Regions from separate parts of the Bacillus paranthracis genome, predicted to be linked through region 1. Evidence: riboswitches for the same ligand, from Rfam matches in the RefSeq annotation. Region 1 holds a riboswitch; each other region holds the start of a gene.
What was found. A riboswitch is a leader RNA that binds a small molecule or an ion and turns the genes downstream of it on or off. The one in region 1 is predicted to bind S-adenosylmethionine.
Positions count from the first base shown of each region.

Region 2: it holds a riboswitch for S-adenosylmethionine, as region 1 does, so the genes downstream of both, NLJ82_RS01045 (MetQ/NlpA family ABC transporter substrate-binding protein) here and NLJ82_RS12485 (ECF-type riboflavin transporter substrate-binding protein) in region 1, are expected to answer to the same signal.
Region 3: it holds a riboswitch for S-adenosylmethionine, as region 1 does, so the genes downstream of both, NLJ82_RS01095 (ABC transporter permease) here and NLJ82_RS12485 (ECF-type riboflavin transporter substrate-binding protein) in region 1, are expected to answer to the same signal.
Region 4: it holds a riboswitch for S-adenosylmethionine, as region 1 does, so the genes downstream of both, NLJ82_RS24485 (methionine ABC transporter ATP-binding protein) here and NLJ82_RS12485 (ECF-type riboflavin transporter substrate-binding protein) in region 1, are expected to answer to the same signal.

Region 1 is NZ_CP101135.1:2,445,099-2,450,899, forward strand. Features, by position in the region: gene NLJ82_RS12470 (peptidoglycan D,D-transpeptidase FtsI family protein) at 1-588, shown strand, start outside; partial or broken gene NLJ82_RS12475 (glycosyltransferase) at 960-1,220, shown strand; gene NLJ82_RS12480 (aspartate/glutamate racemase family protein) at 1,270-1,950, opposite strand; SAM riboswitch class I at 2,104-2,219, shown strand; gene NLJ82_RS12485 (ECF-type riboflavin transporter substrate-binding protein) at 2,358-2,906, shown strand; gene NLJ82_RS12490 (ABC transporter ATP-binding protein) at 2,917-4,617, shown strand; gene NLJ82_RS12495 (energy-coupling factor transporter transmembrane component T family protein) at 4,610-5,410, shown strand; gene NLJ82_RS12500 (YjcZ family sporulation protein) at 5,546-5,653, shown strand; gene NLJ82_RS12505 (sensor histidine kinase) at 5,746-5,801, opposite strand, start outside.
Region 2 is NZ_CP101135.1:178,560-184,360, reverse strand. Features, by position in the region: gene NLJ82_RS01055 (DUF6612 family protein) at 1-594, opposite strand, end outside; gene NLJ82_RS01050 (NAD(P)-dependent alcohol dehydrogenase) at 741-1,649, shown strand; SAM riboswitch class I at 1,731-1,845, shown strand; gene NLJ82_RS01045 (MetQ/NlpA family ABC transporter substrate-binding protein) at 1,932-2,744, shown strand; gene NLJ82_RS01040 (methionine ABC transporter ATP-binding protein) at 2,757-3,797, shown strand; gene NLJ82_RS01035 (methionine ABC transporter permease) at 3,772-4,440, shown strand; gene NLJ82_RS01030 (SDR family oxidoreductase) at 4,478-5,254, opposite strand; gene NLJ82_RS01025 (DUF5068 domain-containing protein) at 5,694-5,801, shown strand, end outside.
Region 3 is NZ_CP101135.1:188,648-194,448, forward strand. Features, by position in the region: gene NLJ82_RS01075 (multidrug effflux MFS transporter) at 1-1,140, shown strand, start outside; gene NLJ82_RS01080 (hypothetical protein) at 1,174-1,620, opposite strand; gene NLJ82_RS01085 (hypothetical protein) at 1,895-2,398, shown strand; gene NLJ82_RS01090 (DUF3951 domain-containing protein) at 2,415-2,630, opposite strand; SAM riboswitch class I at 2,802-2,907, shown strand; gene NLJ82_RS01095 (ABC transporter permease) at 3,043-3,960, shown strand; gene NLJ82_RS01100 (ABC transporter permease) at 3,978-4,982, shown strand; gene NLJ82_RS01105 (ABC transporter ATP-binding protein) at 4,939-5,801, shown strand, end outside.
Region 4 is NZ_CP101135.1:4,704,240-4,710,040, forward strand. Features, by position in the region: gene metQ (methionine ABC transporter substrate-binding lipoprotein MetQ) at 1-314, opposite strand, end outside; gene metQ (methionine ABC transporter substrate-binding lipoprotein MetQ) at 387-1,199, opposite strand; gene NLJ82_RS24480 (methionine ABC transporter permease) at 1,223-1,888, opposite strand; gene NLJ82_RS24485 (methionine ABC transporter ATP-binding protein) at 1,881-2,906, opposite strand; SAM riboswitch class I at 3,086-3,193, opposite strand; gene NLJ82_RS24490 (hypothetical protein) at 3,319-3,663, opposite strand; gene NLJ82_RS24495 (thioredoxin family protein) at 3,816-4,124, opposite strand; gene NLJ82_RS24500 (toprim domain-containing protein) at 4,128-4,472, opposite strand; gene gcvH (glycine cleavage system protein GcvH) at 5,095-5,478, opposite strand; gene NLJ82_RS24510 (arsenate reductase family protein) at 5,520-5,801, opposite strand, start outside.

The DNA of each region.
Region 1 (5,801 bases):
GCTGGACAAATTGGTAAAAAAGATAATCAGCCGGGTTTCTTATTAGATTACTCAATTGGTCAGTATGACACGTATACACCACTTCAGCTCGTACAGTATATTTCAACAATTGCAAACGGTGGATATCGAATGAAGCCACAAATTGTACAAGAGGTAAGAGAGCAAACGTCGCAAAAAGATGAGATTGGTAAAGTGGTGCATGCAGTAGAACCAATTGTTTTAAATAAAATTGATATGAAAGAGGATTATATAAATCAAGTAAAAGAAGGATTTAGAAAGGTATTCCAAGAGGGTGATGGAACAGGAGTAAGGGCGTTCCAAAAAGCATCTTATAAACCAGCAGGTAAAACAGGAACAGCACAGACAGTTTACGGTGGAGAAAGCGATATTGGAAGAAATGAAAAGGGCGAGAGAAGAGAATGTTATAACTTAACGTTAGCAGGGTATGCGCCATATGATAATCCAGAAGTAGCATTCTCTGTAGTTGTGCCGTGGGTTATGAATGATAAATCTGGTATTAACTCTGATATTGGAAAAGAAGTTTTAGATGCTTATTTTGAATTGAAAAATAAGAGAATGACTGGATAAAATTTACAAATAGATAGCTCTCAAGAAGGTTAAAACATATGAAATAATATAGAAACTAGAGTCATTTAATTTAGGGATAGATTCAAAATGGGTGATAGAAAGGTAAAATCATTCTATCAATTGTTCACGTTTTATAAAATAAATCATATATTGATAGCATAGGACAAGCTGAAAAGCTTATTCTAACCTCACAGAACACTCCTTATCACGGTTAGGCATCTACTTATGTAGATGCCTTTTTTAATTAAATAACTGACAATTATTTATCAATCTAAAGTAGCAAGTATATTAGGACTATTAGGGGAAGATTGACGGTAATTATTACAGTATGATTATTAAGAGCGTTGAAATGTAAGGAGTGAGAAAGAAGTGCTAAATATTTTAATGTCCCATTTGTCATCATTCCACACGATAAAGACCAGCCAATGATAGCACAAAGATTAACTGAGCTTGAAGCCGCGCATCGGTTATTGAAAGAGAATGTTAATGTGCAAACGTTAAAAGAAGCGGTAACCGATGTTCTTTCAAATGAAAAGTATAAGCATGGAATACGAAAACTGAAAGATAGTTTTTTAGATTGTGGTGGTTCAAATGAAGCAATTACAGTGATTACATCTCTTTTAAATAAATAGTGTGGGGAATATAAAAGCATAGAGGCTCAACCTTTATGCTTTTATATGATTATCCCGCAAACTGCACAGCAGTATTTGCATGTAAAAAAGCAGTATCAAAAACAGGAACAGTAAGGTCGTTTTGGGAAATGAGCAACGGTATTTCGGTGCAACCTAGTAGTATACCTTCTGCGCCATTTTGAATTAATGATTTTGTAATTTGTAATAGCTTTTCTTTTGATGTTTCTGAAATAATTCCTTTACTTAATTCATTTAAAATAACATGATGAATAAAATTTCTTTCCTCTTCATTTGGGATGATTGTCTCAATGTTATAGTTTGCTAGACGTGATTTATAGAAGTCTTGTTCCATCGTTTGTTTCGTACCCAATAATCCGATACGCTTTATATTCTGTTCTACCATTTCTTTAGCACTTACATCACCTATGTGAAGAAGTGGAATGGATATTGCACTTTCTACTTCTTCAGCAAATAAATGGACCGTATTGGAACACATTAATAAACATTCAGCTCCGGATTTTTCAACCTTCTTTGCAACAGTAACTAATTCGTTTTTCACTTCTTCATATTGATGATTTTGTAATAAAGTCGTTACTTCACCAAAGTCCATGCTATATAAAACAAGCTTTGCATTTTGGTCGTATTGAGAGAGTGTAAGTGTATTAATATGTTTATAATATAATGATGTAGATTCCCAACTTAGTCCGCCAATTAAACCAATTACTTTCATCGTACATTCCTCCCGTAACTATTTTAAATTTATTATTTCATAATTCCGATAAGAATACAATGATTTAAACGTGCCGTTAAATAAAAAATAAAAATAATTAGAAAAGTGTTGAAATTTATACTTCTTAATGCCATAATACGAATTACAAATTAATACTTATCCAGAGAGGTGGAGGGAACGGCCCTATGATACCTCAGCAACCCCTATGTAAATGTATAGGAAGGTGCTAATTCCGCGGAGAACACGATGTGTTTTTTGGAAGATAAGAGGATTCTTAAACGTGAAAGAAAATGACCTCTTATGTAAGAGGTCATTTTTTGTTGTATAGAAAGGGAGTGTCGATGCATAATTCATTTTCAAAATAAATATAGAGTAATAAAAGTTGACTATTAAGAGGGGGAATTGTTATGAACAAATTATCAACAAAATTAGTAGTGGCAATCGGAATTGGAGCAGCATTATACGGGATATTAGGACTTTGGGGATTTTCTATTGCACCAAATACATTTATTAAACCTGCATTAGCTATTTTAACCGTTTTTGGAGCGTTATTTGGTCCAGTGGCAGGACTGTTAATAGGACTTATCGGTCATACCGTAACAGACACAATCGCTGGCTGGGGTATTTGGTGGGGATGGGTTATTAGTTCAGGCATTATTGGCTTTGCAATGGGGTTCATTCAAAAAAGAGTTGGCTTTAGTGTGAAAAACGGGACATATAATAAGGGAGATATTTCTTATTTAGCCATTACTGGCTTAATTGGAATTGTCATTGCTATTATATTTGCTGGGGCATTCGATATTATTGTAATGGGAGAACCGTTTGACAAAATTGTTATACAAGTGTTAGGTGCAACAATTGCTGACGTTATTGTATTTTTAGTTCTTGGATTGCCAATTACAATAGGCCTAGCTAAATCGAATAAGAAACATGCACATTTAAAAATTGAAAAGTAGGGATATTAAAATGCAACCAATTATTTCTTTTGAACAATTCAACTTTCAATATAAGCATGCAGCGCAGCCTACTGTGAAAGACATTACATTTCATATATATCCTGGGGAAAAAGTGCTAATTGCTGGACGAAGTGGTTCAGGGAAATCAACGTTAGCTCATTGTATGAATGGGCTAATCCCATTTTCTTATGAAGGGACTAGTACTGGTAATATTTTAATTGCTGGAAAAGATCCGAGGAAAAAGAGTGTTTTTGAACTGAGTAAACATGTAGGCACAATTTTACAAGATCAAGATGCACAATTTATTGGTCTTACAGTAGAAGAAGATGTAGCCTTTTATTTAGAAAATGAATGTGTAAATCAGGATGAAATGAAAAAGATTGTCTCGGAGTCATTAAAAAAGGTAGGGATGCATACTTTTCATAAACAAAGTCCGCATGAATTATCTGGAGGGCAAAAACAAACTGTTTCTTTAGCGGGTTTGTTAACAACAAATGCTCCTATATTATTGTTCGATGAACCGTTAGCAAATTTAGATCCAGCTAGCAGCTTACATACAATTGAACTTATTAAAAATATACATAAGCAATATAATAAAACAATTGTAATTATTGAACATCGAATAGAAGAAATGTTAAATCTGGATTTAGATAAAATTATTTTAATTGATGAAGGGGAAATTGTTGCGATAGGGACACCAGATGAGATTTTAGCGTCAAATATATTACCCTTAATCGGATTAAGAGAACCTATGTACATAGAAGGATTAAAAAGATTACATTTTGATAGTAATAATGACGTAATATATCCACTTGAAAATCTTCATAAGGAAAGTATTAGTGGCGTAATAAAAGAGTGGATGGAGAAAAAAGCTTTTTGTAAAGATACTCCTACAAAAAAAGAATTATTGAAAGTAGAGAATTTATCATTTTCATATCCTAATAAACAAAAAGTATTAGAGAATGTAAATTTATCCATATATGAAGGAGAAATTGTAGCACTTTTGGGCCATAACGGAGCTGGAAAATCAACATTAGCTCATAGTCTTATAGGAATAAACAAAACAAAAAATGGCAGGATTTTAATTGATGGAGTAAATATTAATTCTTGGTCTATACGTAAACGCGGTGAGATTATATCTTATGTCATGCAAAATCCAAATCACATGATTACACAACCTACTGTTATAGAAGAGGTTTCATTCACATTAAAATTACAAAAGGTTTCAAAGGAAGAAATTAAGTTTAGAGCGGAGGAAGCGTTAAAAATTTGTGGTTTGTATCCATTTCGAAATTGGCCAATTCAGGCGTTAAGTTATGGACAAAAAAAGAGATTAACGATTGCATCTGTACTAACAGCAAATCCAAAACTTATCATATTAGATGAACCGACAGCGGGACAAGATTATTATCATTATAAACAGTTTATGTCGTTTATTAGAAAATTAGCTAAAAAGGGAATATCATTTATTTTTATCACACACGATATGAATCTCGCATTGGAATATGCAGACAGGGCGATAGTTTTACACGAAGGGAGGATTATTGCGAATCATACCGCATCCATTGTATTAGGACATCCAGAAACGTTACAAAGAGCGAACTTAAAGGAGAGCTCTTTATTCAAACTCGTTAAATTTAGTGGTATTGCAAATCCTGAAAAATTTATGGAACTTTATTTTAATGATATTAGGAGGGAGGAAGGTGTATAATACATATTTTCATCGCATGAACGGAGCAGTGAAATTGTTGTTATTTATTTTTTGTATGACGCTTACCTTTTTATTTTTTGATTTTCGCGTATTGCTATTCGTATTTATAATTGGATGTATCGGACTTTTAGTTGCTAAAATTCCATTTCGTAAAATTTTTATTGTTTTTACTGTTATATTTACATTTAGTTTATTAAATTCTGTCATGATCTTATTTATTACACCAACCCATGGATCTGAATTAACTGGATCGTATACTTCATTTATGTATATTGGATATGCAACAATTACATACGAAACATTATTTTATGCAGCTACACTTTCGTTAAAATATTTTACGTTATTACCATTTACACTTATTTTTATTTATACGACTGATCCAAGCAAATTTGTGAGTAGCTTAAGTAAATTTCGAATTCATTATAAAATTACTTATGCGATAAATATCGCATTACGTTATATACCTGATATACAGTCCGAATATAAAGTTATTAAACATGCCCAAGAGGCGAGAGGAGTAGCTTTTGAAAAAGGAGAAGCAAGTTTATGGATTCGCATGCAAAACCGTGTCTTAATTTTCTGGCCTTTAATTATTCATTCTTTAGAGAGAATCGATACAGTTTCAAACGCAATGGATTTAAGAGGATTTGGAAAGAAGGATACACGTACGTGGTTCTATACAAATAAAGCGAAAATCGGAGATTTCATTGCTTTATTTGTAGGTGTTTTTATTTTAATTGCTGCAGTATATGTAAAGTTACATGTATTTCAAAATTTTTGGTATCCATTTTAAAGCACTCTCAAATGAGTGCTTTTACTTATTTTTATATAGACATGCTCAAAAAAGGGATATTTACATAATGTATAATACGAACCAGTTAAAATGATCAACTACCTATTAGTTTTCAAACCAAAAGGAGGAGAAAATATGAGTTACGGTGGTTCTTGTGGTTTTGGTGGAGGTTTCGCTTTATTAGTTGTGTTATTTATTTTATTAATTATCGTTGGATGCAGCTGCTGGGGCGGAGGGTACTAATTTTTAATTAGTCTCCACAAATGTAAACTAAAAAAACATAGAAGATACTTCTGTATCGAAACAAATAAAAAAGGAGCGATTATGCTCCTTTTTTATTTGTTGTTAGATGCGTTTTTATTACATTTCGGGAATGTAATTGTCAAAGTAG
Region 2 (5,801 bases), 2.3 Mb from region 1:
CTTCGCATTTTGTGCTTGTAACATTTTCTTCTGCGTTTCATCCATGCTAGTTAACATACTTTCTGTTTCTTGCCCTTTTAATGTAAATTTCAGTTTATATTTATCTCCGCTTTTCTCCAGCTTCATTTTATCTAAAACTACTTCCGGTACTTCTAATTTATCTATAATATCTTGAGTCGCTTTCATTCCACCAGCGTTTAATTGCTCCTCTGGTACGGTTATAACTTCTCCTGTATTAGGGTTTTTTACCTCACCAGCAACTTTACCATCCACAGTATACACTACAACATCTGTACCGGAAATATTCATTTCAGAACGAGAATTCTTTGTCTTTGGCTCTAATTGCATCTTAGCCTTTAATATATCCATCTCTGTTCCCTCAGCTTTTACCCCTACACCATATGTCATCGTTACATGTTCTTCATTTTTAAAAGCTTCATTCGTTTTCTTGAAAACATCTTTCGCCGTTAATTCCTTTTCTTTTTGAACGGATTCTTTTTTCGGCTCATCCGTCTTTGCTGTTTTCTCATTACTACATCCTACCCCTAGACTGATTGCAAGCACTAAACTTGAAATAAAAATAATTTTTTTCATAATTCCGCCCCCCTTTCCCAAAATAATATCATCTCTTTTCCTATGAAATCTATATAAATTTCAATCTATATTCGCTATATAGCGACATGTTTAATGAAGAGTTTAAATATGATGTAAATAACGACAACTCATTTCAGGAGGTCATTATGAAGGCGATCATTTGCACACAGTATGGACCACCTAACGTTCTTCAGCTTCAAAATATAGAGAAACCTATACCTAAAAAGAACGAAGTATTAGTCAAGATTCACGCAACGAGTGTAACGACTGGAGATTGTAGAATACGTGGGTTTAATAGCCCTCTCTTATTTTGGATTCCTATGCGAATCATATTAGGTTTTAGAAAACCGAGAAAGCCTATACTCGGTGTAGAGTTATCCGGCGAAATCGAAGAAATAGGAACAGATGTAACTCAATTTAAAAAAGGAGATCAAATTTTTGCATTAACAGAGCTTAATGTCGGTGGTTATGCAGAATATACATGTGTACATGAAAGTGGATTAGTAGCATTAAAACCTACCAATGTAACGTATGAGGAAGCAGCAGTTATTCCCTTTGGCGCAACTTCGGCACTACACTTCCTAAGAAAGGCCCGTATAAAAAGGGGGCAACAAGTACTAATATATGGCGCATCTGGATCAGTAGGAACAGCTGCCGTACAACTTGCTAAATATTTCGGCGCAACCGTTACAGCTGTTTGTAGTCATTCAAATTTTGAACTCGTGCAATCTTTAGGGGCCGACAAAGTAATCGATTATACGAAAGAAGATTTTACTAAGCAGGGGGAATACTATGATGTTATATTTGATGCAGTTGGAAAATATAAAAAATCCCTTTGTAAACAAGTATTAACACCTAATGGAATATATGTATCTGTTAATGGAATGATGGCAAAGGTAAGTAAAGAAGATATGTTTCTACTAAAAAAACTAACTGAAACAGAAAATTTAAAGCCTGTTATTGATAGAACTTACCGATTAGAAGAAATTGCTGAAGCTCATATATATGTAGAAAAAGGGCATAAAAAGGGGAACGTTTCGATTACCTTAAAATAAAATATATTCAGAAAATAACATTGACAATTCTTTTTGTAAGATTTACTATTAATACCATATTAAAAAAACTACATACACATACTCTTATCAAGAGTGGCGGAGGGACTGGCCCGATGATGCCCGGCAACCGAGCTTATAACGTATAAGCTAAGGTGCTAATTCCTGCAAAACGAGTTCTCGTTTTGGAAGATAAGAGAGGAATCTATTTTGTCTATTCGGCACCTCTCTTATTTTTGAGAGGTGCTTTTTATTTTGGAACGTATATTTAAGGGGGAATTATAGATGAAGAAAGTATTATTAAGCATTGTAAGTGGGGCTGTATTATTATTAAGCGCATGTAGCGGGAGTTCAGATAAAGAAGTAAAAGCGTTAGATGAGAAAAAGATTACTGTCGGTGTAACAGGAGGGCCACATGAACAAATTTTTGAAAAGGTAAAAGAAGTAGCAGCGAAAGACGGTCTCGAAATTGATATAAAAGTATTTAATGATTATGTAGCACCGAACGTATCCCTCGATGAAAAAAGCCTTGATGTAAATAGCTATCAAACAAAATCATATTTAGACGTATTTAAAGCTGAACGTAATATGAAATTAACTGAAGTATTTTCAACAGTAACATTCCCTATGGGCGTATATTCAAAAAGCTTAAAGGATGTAAAAGAATTAAAAGAGGGCGATGCAATTGCTGTACCAAATGATCCAACGAATGAACTTCGAGCTTTAAAACTATTTGAAAAAGCAGGGGTTTTAAAAGTGGATCCAAAAGCGACAGAAAAAGCGACTGCAAAAGATGTAATTGAAAATCCAAAAAATTTAAAGATCGTTGAATTAGAGGCATCTCAATTACCAACACAACTAAGTGAAGTGAAAGCAGCTGCCATTAATACAAACTTTGCATTAGGTGCAAAATTAAGCCCTGCGAAAGATTCTATCTTCCGCGAAGGAAAAGATTCACCATATGTAAACTGGGTCGTTGTTCGTACTGAAAATAAAGATGATGCTGTTGTAAATAAATTAAAGAAAGCTTATCAATCTAAAGAAGTAAAAGAATTTATCGATAAAAAATTTGATGGTTCTGTTTTACCGTCTTGGTAGGAGCTGACAATAATGATTGAATTAAAAAATGTATCCAAAGTATTTACAACAAAAAAGGGGAATGTGGAAGCTCTTAAGTCTACTTCCCTCCAAGTAAAAAAGGGCGAAGTATTTGGAATCATTGGATATAGCGGCGCTGGCAAAAGTACATTAATTCGCTGTGTAAATTTATTAGAAAAACCAACAACAGGAAATATTATTGTAAACGAGCAAGATTTAACAACACTGTCTACAAAAGAACTAGCAAAAGCGAGACAAAAAATCGGGATGATTTTTCAAGGGTTCAATTTACTTAAAACCGTTACCGTCTATGAAAATATCGCACTACCTTTACGCCTTGCTGGCATTCCAAAAGTAGAAATTGAAAAAAGGGTAGAAAAGTATTTACGTATTGTCGATCTCTTTAATCGAAAAGACGCCTATCCAAGTGAACTTTCTGGTGGCCAGAAACAACGTGTAGCCATCGCGCGTGCACTATCACATGAACCGGAAGTGTTATTAAGTGATGAAGCAACGAGCGCTTTAGATCCAGAAACAACTGATTCTATTCTTGACCTATTATTAAAGATTAATGAGGAAATCGGGATTACAATTTTATTAATTACACATGAAATGAATGTCATCCAGCGTATATGCGACCGAGTTGCTGTTATGGAACATGGAGCAGTAGTTGAAAGCGGAACTGTGAAAGATATTTTTACAAACCCACAACATGTAACAACGAAGAAATTTGTAAATAGCGCATTTGCAGCGAAAATTCCAGAAGAGGTACAAAAAGAACTTCAAACTACTGGTGAAATTGTAACTCTTTCTTTTATAGGAAATTCTTCAGGAGAACCAGCATTAGCTGTCGCTACAAAACGATTCCAAGTATATCCGAATATTTTATCCGGTAATATTACTCAATTAAAACATGAAGCATACGGGAAACTTATCATCCATATGCAAGGGGAACAAAATGAAATCAACCGTGCTTTATCATTTTTACAAGAACAGGGAATCATCGTAGAAGGAGGTAGAACAGACCATGGAAAACAAGTCCTTTTTGGATGAATGGGGTAAAGTTATATGGGAGGCGACCATACAAACTTTTCAAATGACATCTATTTCATTACTCATCTCGATCCTTATTGCACTGCCACTTGGTGTCACACTTGTTTTAACGAGACCTGGTGGACAGCGAGAAAACAAAATCATTTATCCAATTCTTAATACAATTATTAATATCATTCGCTCTCTTCCATTTATCATCCTATTATTCTTCATTCTACCTTTTACAAAATTTCTAATGGGAACATCCATTGGTGTACAAGGTGTTATCGTACCGCTTGTCGTCTTCACTGCTCCCTATATCGCAAGATTGATGGAGACCGCATTATTAGAAGTCGATCGTGGTGTGATTGAAGCTTACCAAGCGATGGGCGTTTCTACTATAAAAATTATTTGGCACGTCATGGTGAAAGAAGCTCGTCCCTCCCTTGTACTTGGATTAACAATTGCAACGATTGGCTTAATCGGCGCAACAGCAATGGCTGGTCTTGTAGGCGCTGGTGGGCTAGGGGATTTAGCATATCGATTCGGACATTTACGCTATGAACCTGAAGTAATGTATGCAACTGTCTTTATTTTAATTATCCTCGTTCAAGGATTACAGTCTTTAGGGAATGGTATTGCGCGAAGATTGAAGAAAGATTAAAAAAGAAGGTATCTCACCAGGGTGAGATACCTTCTTTTTACCTTTTGAATCCACCTTCTGAATGAATAACTTGTCCAGTAATCCATTCCGCTTCTTCACTTACTAAAAACTTAATAAGTCTTGCTGCATCCTTTGGTTCACCAATTCTACCAAATGGAAACATCGGTTTTAATCCTCGCTTTATCTCTTCAGTCATCCAGCCTGTATCAGTTGGACCTGGGTTAATTGCATTCACTGTTATTCCTAAATGAGCTACCTCGGCTGACAACGAACTAGTAAGAGCATCAATAGCCCCCTTCGTTGTTGCATACGCTAGTTCTCCAACCATAGGCCCTTGAAATTGTCCCGAAGTCATATTCACAATTCTACCACCAGATTTCTTATCAAACCCTCGGGCAAATTGACTACTTAATAATGTAGTCGCACGAATATTGACCATGTAGTGCTTATCTAATTCTTCAGCAGTCAAATTAGAGAAATCATTATTCGTAGAATACGCTGCATTATTAATTAATATATGAGGGTAGCCTAGTTGTTCAGTAACTTTATTTATAAGCTCTTTCGGTGCATCATTCTGAGTTAAATCTAACTCCATACTCGATACTTTCACACCGTTTTTTAGTAACTCTTCTTGTAATTGTATTTGTTCACTTTGATCAACGCCCCAAGGCATCTCTTTATCATACTCTGTCCAATACGTAAAAAATATATCGTATCCTGCTTCAGCTAATTCTTTACAAATTGCTGCGCCTATACCATCTAAACGACTTACACCTGTAACAACTGCTACTTTATGTTTTAATTGATTCATCATATACTCCTCCAATTTTAAAGGACGCATATTTTATATAAGAGATATGAATTTCCCCACATAGGTATCTATCCTTACAAAGGGGATACACAAGCCAAATATGCAGTCCTTGCATGATTTACAGATAGCTAAATACCCCCCCACTTATGAGAGAAAAATTCATCTATCTAATTTCGAATCATTACAAGTTCATCCACATATTGAGTCCTTGTCTCCTTTCCATATATCTCTATTTTTATCATACCAATATGATGTAATATTTTAAATGATAAAAAAATAAAAACCAATATTCCATTCCAAACTTCCATCAAATTTATTATATTACAATATTTTAATAATGAGAATAATCAGGAAAAATACTGGTAAATATTTACTAACTTTCTTATAATAAAATGTGGGGCTAATGTGAGAGTTTAGTTTTAAACAAATAGGGGGAAGAAACATGTCCAAAAAATTACTTTCTTTATTTTCTGCAGTAATCGTAGCAGCTTTTGTAATAACCGGCTGTGGTCAAAGCGATACGACAAATAAAGAACAAAAAGAAAATGCA
Region 3 (5,801 bases), 2.3 Mb from region 1:
TTGCCTTCGTTACCGAAATTAACGGATGACTTGCAAACAGGTGCATCTCTAGCACAGCTTACATTAACAGCTTGTTTGCTTGGGCTTTCAGTAGGACAATTATTTGTTGGCTCAATTAGTGATATTTACGGAAGACGCAAACCTCTTATTATTGCTCTTATTATTTATGTTGCTTCTTCTTTACTTTGTGCTGTTGCACCATCTATTTGGACTTTAGTATTATTACGCTTCCTACAAGGAGCTTCAGGATCAGCCGGAATTGTTATATCACGTGCAATGGTACGTGACATGTATTCAGGTTCTGAAATGACGAAATTCTTCTCACTGCTTATGTTAGTAAACGGAGCAGCACCTATTTTGGCACCGATTATTGGGGGACAATTATTACAGTTTACAACGTGGCGCGGTGTCTTTATCGTTCTCGGAGCAATAAGTGTATTTATGTTAATATCAGCTACTTTCGTATTACGTGAAACATTACCTCCTGAAGAAAGAGAAACAGGCGGTTTGTCAGGGACGTTAGCGACGTACGGAAAACTGTTAAAGGACCGTTTGTTTATGGGATATGCATTGTCACAAGGATTAGTAACGGCGGCAATGTTTGCATACATTTCGGGCTCACCATTTGTGTTGCAGAACATATACGGAGCATCACCACAGCAATTTAGTTTATTCTTTGCAATCAACGGTATCGGTATTATTATTGCGAGTCAGGTTACGGGTCGTTTAGCAGGGAAAGTGAATGAGAAGACATTATTTGTCTCTGGTATTGTTATTGCAGCTGTTGGTGGTTTATCTTTACTACTAACAATCTTATTAGGAATAGGGTTAATTGGTGTTTTATGCTCGTTATTCCTTGTCGTATCAAGTGTTGGGGTTGTCTCAACAACTGGGTTCTCATTAGCGATGAGAAATCAAAAACAAGCTGCAGGAACAGCATCAGCTTTATTAGGCTTATTACAGTTCATTTCAGGAGCGCTTGTTGCACCGCTAGTAGGTATTGGTGGAAGTAATACCGCATTACCGATGGGTGTTGTAATAGCTCTTTGTGAAATTGGTGCGGTACTATGCTATTTATTTATGGCTAGAAGAAGTGAAAAGCAGTTTGAACTGCAAGCAAGACAAAATTTAGAGGCTTAACAAAAAAGAACTGATTCAAAGGGAATATTTGAATCAGTTCTTTTTTTCATTTCTTTCAAATACCTCATACATATTATTCATGATCGTATCATATAAAATAGCAAGTTTATCCCACACCCAGCGATTACTATCAACTTCTTTTTCCCCGCAGTCGATAATATCGGTATGGTCGGTAATTTTATACGCTTTTTTAACGATAATAGGAGCAATTTTCGGTATACGTGGGATTTCTTTTAAGATATCTGCGAAGTTTCCAATGTAGACATGACCGATGATTTCGATTGTTAATGATTTATCTGATATATTTAGCACTGTATGAAATTGATTTGTATGTTGTTGTTTTAAATATTGGGCTAACTTAAATGGAGCATGCTTCTTTTTTAATACGCGGCGAAGGCTCTCTGTATTTTCGATATGAAGTGATTTTTCGCGAATAAGTACACGAATATCTTCTCCCATAAAAGGCATTGTATTGTACATAGATGATTCTCCTTAAAAACTTACATATGTTTGCGTTATGCATATGTAAGTCTAGCATGGTTTGTTCTTTATGTGTGCTTACAGTTTTGTAAGGTGCTGTAGTAAAGCAGTGCAAAAGTTATTTGTATAAAGTGACGATACTGTGACAAACATGTTGGTATATATATTACGATGTCGTCTTAAGTGTAAAAAGTAGGATGTTCTCGGTATAATAACAAGTGGAGATAAAAGAAACTATAATGAGTAGTAGCTGTAGATAAAAGGAGAAGAAGAGATGAAGAAGGTTTTGGGTATTGCTGTAATGGGAAGTATGATCCTTCTAGCAGGATGTAATGGAAATAAGGATACGAAAGAACCGAAAGAAAAGGTAGAGCAATCTACAGAACAAACAGAAGAAATGAAAGAATACCGTGCAGTACATGAAAAATACGATTTGAAAATGAATAAAGAAATTAATAACGCACTGCAGTTATTTGAAGTGGCAAAAGAAAAGGGCGGTAAGGAAATAACGACTGCTACATATAAAGAAGATGTGCAAAAGGTAACGACGAGCATGTTAGAAGATATTGATCATATACGAAAAGAAATTCGTGTTCCGAAGTCGAAAGAGCAAGAACATGAGGTATATGTCGGTTTCTTGAATGAATCGGAACAAGCAATGAAAAAATTACAGAAGTTAGCTAAAGAAGAAGATTCATCGTTGATTCGTGATATAGAAATTAATTTTGCAACAGCATCGACATACTATAAACGTTTTCAAGCAGAAACGAAAAAATAACCTTGCCTGTGCAAGGTTATTTTTTCTTCTTACCATCGCCGTCTTCATCCTCGGATACTAATACCTTCTGTTCTTCGTGAAATTCGGAAATAGTTTGCCCGGTAATATTATCAAAGGGGGTGTAAAAAGAGGTAATGCTTTTCTTTTTAATGAAAAGTTTATAAAATCCAATGATAACAAGTATAACGATTGTTAATGGTAATCCTATAGTTGCTAGAAGTAAGGGATCCATCATATAACTCCTTTCATATCGGTTTTTTTATTATAGGCGAAAAACTGTAATTTAGATAAATACACTATTAAAAACTGATTTTTCTAAATATACCCAATTTGATTGACTTTTCATTTTTTCAGAATTATAATTCGAAATATACAATTTGAACCAAATAATAAAATAGCAATTTACTTATCCAGAGAGGTAGAGGGACTGGCCCTATGACACCTCAGCAGCGGGTTCTGTAATAGGAACACCGTGCTAATTCCAGCAAGCAAGTCTTGAAAGATAAGTGATGGGCCTTTGTTTATTAAGCCTTGATCTTATTTTTTAAGATCAAGGCTTTTTGTATTCTAAAAAGGGAAAAGGGAGTAATGGAAAAAGCACGTTCATAAAACTAAGTAAATATATGTGTTTAGGGGGTATTGGAGTGTATGTAATTAAAAAATTATCGGTTATGGTGTTCACACTATGGGTTATTACGACGGTGACATTTCTAATTATGCATATTATTCCGGGGGATCCATTTTCATCAGATGCAAAGATCTTTCCGGAGGAAGTTGTGCAAAATATGAGAGCGAAGTATCACCTTGATGAACCGTTATGGAATCAATATGTTGCTTATTTAGACGGCGTAGTTCATTTTGATTTTGGTGAATCTGTTCAATCAACCGGGCAAGGTGTATCAGAAATCATAACAACTGGCTTTGGTCCATCAGCAATTATTGGTTTACAAGCACTTATTATTTCATTGCTAGTCGGAATTGCTGCAGGTACATTTGCTGCTCTCTATCATGGGAAAGTAATTGATTATGGTGTAAGTTTACTTGCCATCCTCGGTATTTCTATTCCGAGTTTTATTTTAGCACCACTATTTATACAAGTATTCGCTATTCAATTCGAGCTCTTACCAGTAGCCTCTTGGGGTACATTTGAACATACGGTATTGCCATCCTTTGCATTAGCGTTAGGACCAATCGCAGTGATTACAAGGTTTGTTCGCTCTAATATGATCGAAGTACTGCAGAGTGATTATATTAAGTTAGCGAGAGCGAAAGGTATACCGATTAAGAAAATTATTATAAGACATGCTCTTCGAAATGCAATTGTTCCGGTACTTACATTTGTTGGGCCGTTAATGGCTGGGTTGTTAACGGGGACTTTTATTATTGAAAAAATCTTTGCAATTCCTGGTCTCGGAAAATATTTTGTAGATAGTATTTTTAACCGAGATTATCCAGTCATTATGGGGACAACGATTTTCTATAGTGCATTATTAATTTTTTGTATTTTCATTACAGACATTATTCATCGTATTGTTGATCCGCGTATTCGTTCTATTACGTAAGGAGGGAGGATATTTAAATGGGTGCTTATGAAATTAATAAACAGTTATTGACAAATGAAGAGAAAAAAGAATTAACGAGAAATAAAGATCAGCAAGCAATTAGCAGAAAAAAAGAAGTGTTTCGTAAGTTTGTATCGAATCCAATCGCAGTTCTAGGAACGGTGACATTGTTACTCATTATTATTTTTTCTCTTATCGGTGAAAGTTTAACCACTTTTACTGCGAGTGAACAAGTAAAAGAGGCGACAAATCTACCTCCTAGTAGTGAGCATTGGTTTGGAACAGATGATTTAGGTAGAGATATTTGGGCGCGTACTTGGGCTGGTGGGAAAATTTCGTTAGTAGTTGGATTAGTAGCAGCTGTTCTTGATATAGGACTTGGTGTACTAATTGGAGGATTTAGTGGATATGTGAGAGGGCGTAATCGCCTTGGAACGTTAATAGATGAGTGGATTGTACGAGGGATTGAAATATTATACGGTATCCCATATTTATTAATTGTAATTTTATTGCTAATCATTATGAAACCAGGACTTTTTACAATTATTATCGCCCTTGCATTAACAGGTTGGATTGGTATGGCACGTCTCGTTAGGGCGCAAGTCTTATCTTTAAAGCAAAGAGAATTTGTTATTGCAGCGGAACGATTAGGCACATCTCATATGAAGATTATATATGGACATATCATTCCGAACTTAACAGGTATTATTATCGTAAATTTATCATTTACAATTCCAGCGGCTATTTTTTCAGAATCATTTTTAAGCTTCATCGGACTGGGAGTACAATCACCGGCGGCAAGCTGGGGGACAATGACGAATGATGCGCTTGGGACATTATTAAGTGGGGAATGGTGGCAACTTTTCTTCCCATCACTGATGATTGCGCTTATTATGTTCGCATTTAATGCAATTGGTGATGGTTTGCAAGATGCAATTGATCCAAAAATCGTAAAACGGAATCGAAAGGAGAAAAAACATGGGACAGCTTTTATCTTTAGAAAACGTAACGTTAGCCGTTGAAAAAGAGAATAGTAAGCAAGAAATTGTGAAACATGTTTCCTTTTCTATTAACGAAGGTGAAATTGTTGCACTTGTAGGAGAGAGTGGTTCAGGGAAAAGTGTTACAGCACAATCCATTATCGGGCTAAATCAAGAGTCTATTCGCATCGATGATGGAAGTATCTCTTTCCAATCTCAAAGCTTAACGAATTTACAAGAATCAGAATGGAATCAAATTCGTGGGAAAGATATTTCATTTATCTTTCAAGACCCACTTTCATCTTTAAATCCGACGATGAAGGTGGGAAGGCAAATTACAGAGGTGATTTTGCAGCACGAAAAGAAATCGAAAAAAGAGGCAAAAGAAATTGCAATTAACTTATTAAATGATTTAGGCATACATGAAGCAGAGAAACGCTTTGAACAGTACCCACATCAATTAAGCGGAGGTATGAGACAACGTATTTGTTTAGCAATTGCATTTGCCTGCCACCCAAAACTCGTTATTGCAGATGAACCTACAACGGCATTAGATGTAACAATTCAGAAACAAATTATGGGGTTATTAAAAGAGCGGAAAGAAAAACAAAACACAAGTATTTTATTAATTACACATGACTTGGCACTTGTACGTGAAGTAGCTGACCGAGTAGTTGTCATGTATGGAGGACGTGTTGTTGAAAAAGGAACAATACAGGAAGTAATAGGTTCTCCTAAACATCCATATACGAAAAGCTTATTACAGGCAATTCCGAATATGGATGATTCTGAAAAGGTACTTAGGGCAATTGAGGGAACAACACCATCAATTGAAACATTAAATAGCTTTGGGTGCCCATT
Region 4 (5,801 bases), 2.3 Mb from region 1:
AAATGAATTTTTCCCGCGTTTACAATTTTATATCCTTTTTCTTGGATTTCTTTATCTAAATAAGGAATGTGTTGGAAGTAGTTCGCATCAATTTCCTTATCCGCTAACGCTTTATTTGGCAACACATAATCTTGGAATTTTTTAATTTCTAATTTAATTCCCTTTTTCTCTAATATCGGCTGTGCCTTTTCTAAAATAACAGCGTGCGGTACGTTAGAAGCTCCCACAACAAGCTTATTCTCCTCTTTCCCTCCGCAAGCAGCTAATGTAAATACAGACAACGCTGTAACAACTGACAATAGAATCTTTTTCATATGATGTCCCCTTCTCCTGTATAATTATGTAGTTATAAAAAAGGCTGGCATACACCAGCCCTTTTACAGCAATTATTCTTTTACAGGAACAACTGCCCCTTTATATTCTTTATTAATGAAGTCTTCGATTTCTTTAGAATGTAATACTTCTACAAGAGCTTTAATCTCTTTCTTATCTTTATCGCCTTTACGAACAGCTACTACGTTTGCGTATGGTGAATCATTACTTTCAATTGCAATTGCATCTTTTTCTGGGTTTAACTTCGCATCAATTGCATAGTTTGAGTTAATTAGAACAGCGTCGCCTTCTTTATTGTTATACACTTGTGGTAATAAACCAGGCTCAATATCCGTTTTGAATTTTAAGTTTTTCGGATTATCCGCGATATCTTTTGGAGTTGCTTTAACTGGATCTACCCCATCTTTAATTTTTAAAATGCCTTCTTTTTGTAAAATTGCTAAACCACGTCCATGATCAGCAACTGAATTACTCATAATAATTGTTGCTCCGTTTGGAAGCTCTTTTAAGCTTTTATATTTTTGAGAGTATACACCAATTGGCTCTAAATGAATTTTTCCTGCTACTTCAAAATCATATTTTTTATCTTTAATTTCTTTTTCTAAATACGGAATGTGTTGGAAATAGTTTGCGTCTAAATCCTTATCTGCTAACGATTTATTTGGCAACACGTAATCTTGGAATTTTTTCACTTCTAATTCAATTCCTTTTTTCTCAAGTAACGGTTTTGCCTTTTCTAAAATTTCAGCGTGCGGTACGTTAGAAGCACCAACAACAAGTTTCTTTTCATCTTTATCTTTGCCGCCACAAGCAGCTAACCCAAAAATAGAAGTTGAAATAAGTGCTGTAAGTAATAACTTTTTCATTTGAAACATCCTCCCGTTTTTTATTATCGTTTATCTATTCGAGTCGTTACACGATCACCAATCCATTGAATGAAAAATACAACTAGTAATACACAAATTGTCGCAACGATTGTTACGTCGTTATTTCCTCGTTGGAATCCTTCTAAATAAGCAAGTGTTCCAAGGCCACCAGCACCAACAACTCCCGCCATTGCTGTATAGCCTACTAAAGCAATTGTCGTAACCGTAATACCAGATACTAATGCTGGTAACGATTCTGGAATTAACACCTTCAAAATAATTGTGCTTGTTTTTGCTCCCATCGCTTTTGAAGCTTCAATTACACCTTTATCAATTTCACGAAGGGCGATTTCAACCATTCTCGCGTAAAACGGTGCCGCTCCAATAATTAAAGCTGGAAGTGCTGCACTCGCTCCAAGAATTGTTCCAAGCAGAATCTTTGTGAATGGGATTAATAAAATGATTAAAATAATGAACGGTATCGAGCGGAAAATGTTTACGAACGCTCCAATCGCCGTGTTAACCGCTTTGTTTTCCCATAAATTATCTTTCGCTGTCATAAAGAGTAACAATCCTAAAATGAGTCCTAAAACAAATGTGGCAAGAGCTGCGATTGCCGTCATATATAACGTTTCACCCGTTGCTTCTAACATTTGATTCCAATCAACATTTGTGAGTAATTTATCCATGTGCAATCACCTCCAGCTCTACTTGATCTTGATGTATTCCCTCTATTGCTTGCTGAATCGCTGTTTCCTCACCATTTAAATGAACAACTAAACTACCGTAAGAGCCGTTATTCGTTTGTGCAATATTTCCTTGCAAAATGCTAACTTCTATATCACTGCGCTGCATTAACCTTTGAAGTACTGGTCTTTCTACCGCTTCACCGATAAACTGCAAACGAATTACTTTTCCATCTGGATATTTTTCAATTAAACTTTCAATCGTTTCATTTGTATCTTCAGAATCCGTTAACTGCTGTACAAATCGTTTCGTAATGTCTTGCTGTGGATTACGGAATACATCAAGTACTGGACCTGTTTCTACAATCTTCCCTTTCTCCATTACCGCAACACGATTACAAATCTTTCGAATTACGTGCATCTCATGTGTAATAAGTACAATTGTTAAGCCGAGACGCTTATTAATATCTAATAGTAAATCTAAAATTTGATCTGTCGTTTCTGGATCAAGAGCTGACGTCGCTTCATCACATAAAAGTACTTGTGGGTTGTTAGCTAATGCTCTTGCAATCCCAACGCGTTGCTTTTGCCCTCCGCTCAGCTGAGATGGATACGCGTCTCCTCTTCCTTCTAATCCAACAAGATGAATTAGCTCATCAACGCGTTTTCTTCTCTTCGCCTTATCAACACCTGCAATTTCAAGTGGGAACTCGATATTTTCACGTACAGTTCGTGACCAAAGTAAGTTGAAGTGCTGAAAAATCATTCCGATTTCTTGCCTTGCCTTACGAAGTTCGCTTCCTGTAATTGCTGAAATGACACGATTTGCAATTGTAATTTGGCCAGAAGTTGGTTTCTCCAACTGATTGAACAATCTAATTAAAGAACTTTTTCCAGCGCCACTATATCCGATAACACCAAATATTTCACCTTTATCTATTTTTAAATTGGCATTATCTACAGCAGTGACATCACCGCTTTTTGCTTTATATATTTTCTTTACATTCTCTAATAGAATCATGGTGTATCACCCCTTTTTTGTTTAGGTCGACTCCGCAATTTTTTATTTTTGATGCGTGTAGTCCACCGTTCTCATTACTTTTATTATTTGAATGTCCTCCACATTCAAACAACAAAAAAACCTTTCCGCTTTAGAGAAGCAGAAAGGTTTATATGCGTATATAACAACATTATCCCTCTCTCTCATCTCTCAAAGCATTTGCTTTGCAGGAATTGGCACCATTTCAACATAAGTTGACGGTTGCCGGGCTTCACAGGGCACAGTCCCTCCACCTCTCTTGATAAGAGAAATCAGATTACATTTTCGTCTGATTTGTAATTTATGAAATTGTCTATATTTTATGAATTGAATTGTATCAATATCCACACACCATGTCAACAGAAATTTTTGTAAAAAACGAAACTTCAGAATTTTAAGCGCCCACTGACATCGGTTTACATATATGAAACATCGATTCAATTAATAACATCGTTCGATACGTTCCCGAATATTGTATACGTCCATCGTTCATTAACGTTTGCAATCGTACATTGCCATTCACCAATTGTTTTACATCTTCTTCATCTACACAAACGATTTGCTCCGTTCCTCTTTCTTCTTTCAACAGTTCTATATAATCTCTTGAAATTTGTAACGAACAACTTTCATCTCCAAAGCGGAAATTAACAGTTTTTTCTCCTTGTCTTAAAAGCGGCTCTAAATGATATTGACCATTAGCGTAATTTACAAATGATTGAAGCAAAGAATATAATTCCACTCTAAATCACATCCTTCATATCACTTTCTATTACATACCATTCCCTCTCACTAAAGAGCAATCCTGTTACTTTCGCTCGACAAATACTGTAACCACCCTGCATCTCGACATATTTCCCAAGAAATATGTCGAGGCGGCAAAAACTTTGCCGCCTACTTTAATTCCGTATATAAATATTCAACCGAATGAAATGCATATATCTTCTTCATGAGTGTCCCATTTTCAAAAACAAGTAAACAAGGTACACTTTCAATTCCATACTCTTTCGCGAAATGCGGAGCATAATTTAAATCTAACATTCCAATTTTGAGGTCTTCAATTGTCATCTCAACGACTGTTAACATCTTTTTTGCTAATTGACATGTTCCACACATTGGAGTATATACATATAACACTGTTTTTTCTTCATTCTCTATTAAGGCTGTAGCTTCGGCTCCTGTCCAGTCAATCACTTCTATCATTCCTTACCGTAAATATTCTGTATAAACGTCAATGTCAGCTCCCCATAATACATTTGCTAAGTGTGAAGATGGCGCTGTTGCCACTTCCCGGTACGAGCGATCAATATAAATATGCTCTGCTTGCGGAAATTCTTTTCGAAACTGTTTCCTTAACTTTTCTCCAGCATCATCAGCATCCACTAGCACATACACTTCCTTATCAAAAAACTGATCAACGAGCTCATCCATTTTCGACAAACCAATTGTACCATTTGTACAAACAATTTCCACCGGTTCACGAATAATAGATTCAATCTTTCTTCTATCTGATGTACCTTCTACAATAATGACTTTTTCTACATAAATCATATGTCATCACCCGATCACCATATACTATACAACCTTTAACTTAGTATATAGTATATTCGTTATTTTCATGTTGTTTCCTGTTTATTTTTGCAAAAGAAAAGCGGAACCGACTGCTTAGCCCTGTTGGCTAAGGTTCTTTCGCACAGAAGACGCTTTTTGTCTTCTCGTGCGGAAGGTTCTTAGACATGAAGGGCTAGGAGGTGGAGCTAGACAATGAAAAGCGCAAGCGGCTCGTTCAGAACAGGAGGACACCCGAACTCCTGAACTAGAGGCGCCTTTTGCCTCAAGTGAAGGAGTGAAATGACCGACTGTTCTAGCCGCTGGAGCTGGATCATAATAAAAAGCGCAAGCGGCTCGTTCAGATTGTGAGGGGGATGGAGCTTCTGACGTAAAGGCGCTTTTTGCCTTGCAGGAAGAAGTGAAGCCACCGAACAATCTAGCTGCTGGAGCTGGATCATAATGAAAAGCGCAAGCGGCTCGTTCAGATTACAAAGCCCCATGAAACCTTATCGAAAAACATTCATTCCTATAATAGCTTATTCATTTGCGCTCGTTTTTAAATGCATTATGTAACACAAAATAAAAAAGGACAGCACAAAGGCTGTCCTTCAGTCGACTATAATTAGTCTTGGTTTGTCATTTCTGCATATTTTTCAGCAGTTAATAACTTCTCAACTTGGCTTGCATCAGAAAGTTCAACTTTAACCATCCATGCACCCTCGTATGGAGATTCGTTAACAAGTTCTGGTTGGTCACTTAATTCTTCGTTTACTGCTACAACTTTACCGCTTACAGGTGCGTATAATTCAGAAACTGTTTTAACAGATTCTACGCTTCCGAATGGCTCGTCAGCTTCGATTGTTGCACCTACTTCTGGAAGTTCAACGAATACGATATCGCCTAGCTCACTTTGTGCAAAGTGAGTAATACCGATAACAACTTCATTACCTTCAGTTTTTACCCATTCGTGTTCTTCAGAGTAACGTAAATTATTTGGAATGCTCATGACTGTACCTCCAGTGAATGTATTAATTATGTAAAAATACCTTATTGGTACTTTTTCCACACACTTTCAAACTGCTCTTCGTTAAAACCAAGTGTTACCTTCGTTCCATCTGTTACAATTGGACGTTTAATCAACATGCCATCAGATGCTAAAAGCTCGTACATTTCGTCTTCACTTGCATCTTTTAACTTATCTTTCAGACCAAGTTCACGGTAACGCATTCCACTTGTATTAAAGAATTTTTTTAATGGTAATTCACTTTTTTCATGTAAATTACGTAAATCTTCTTTTGATGGTGGATTTTCAACAATATGAATCATCTC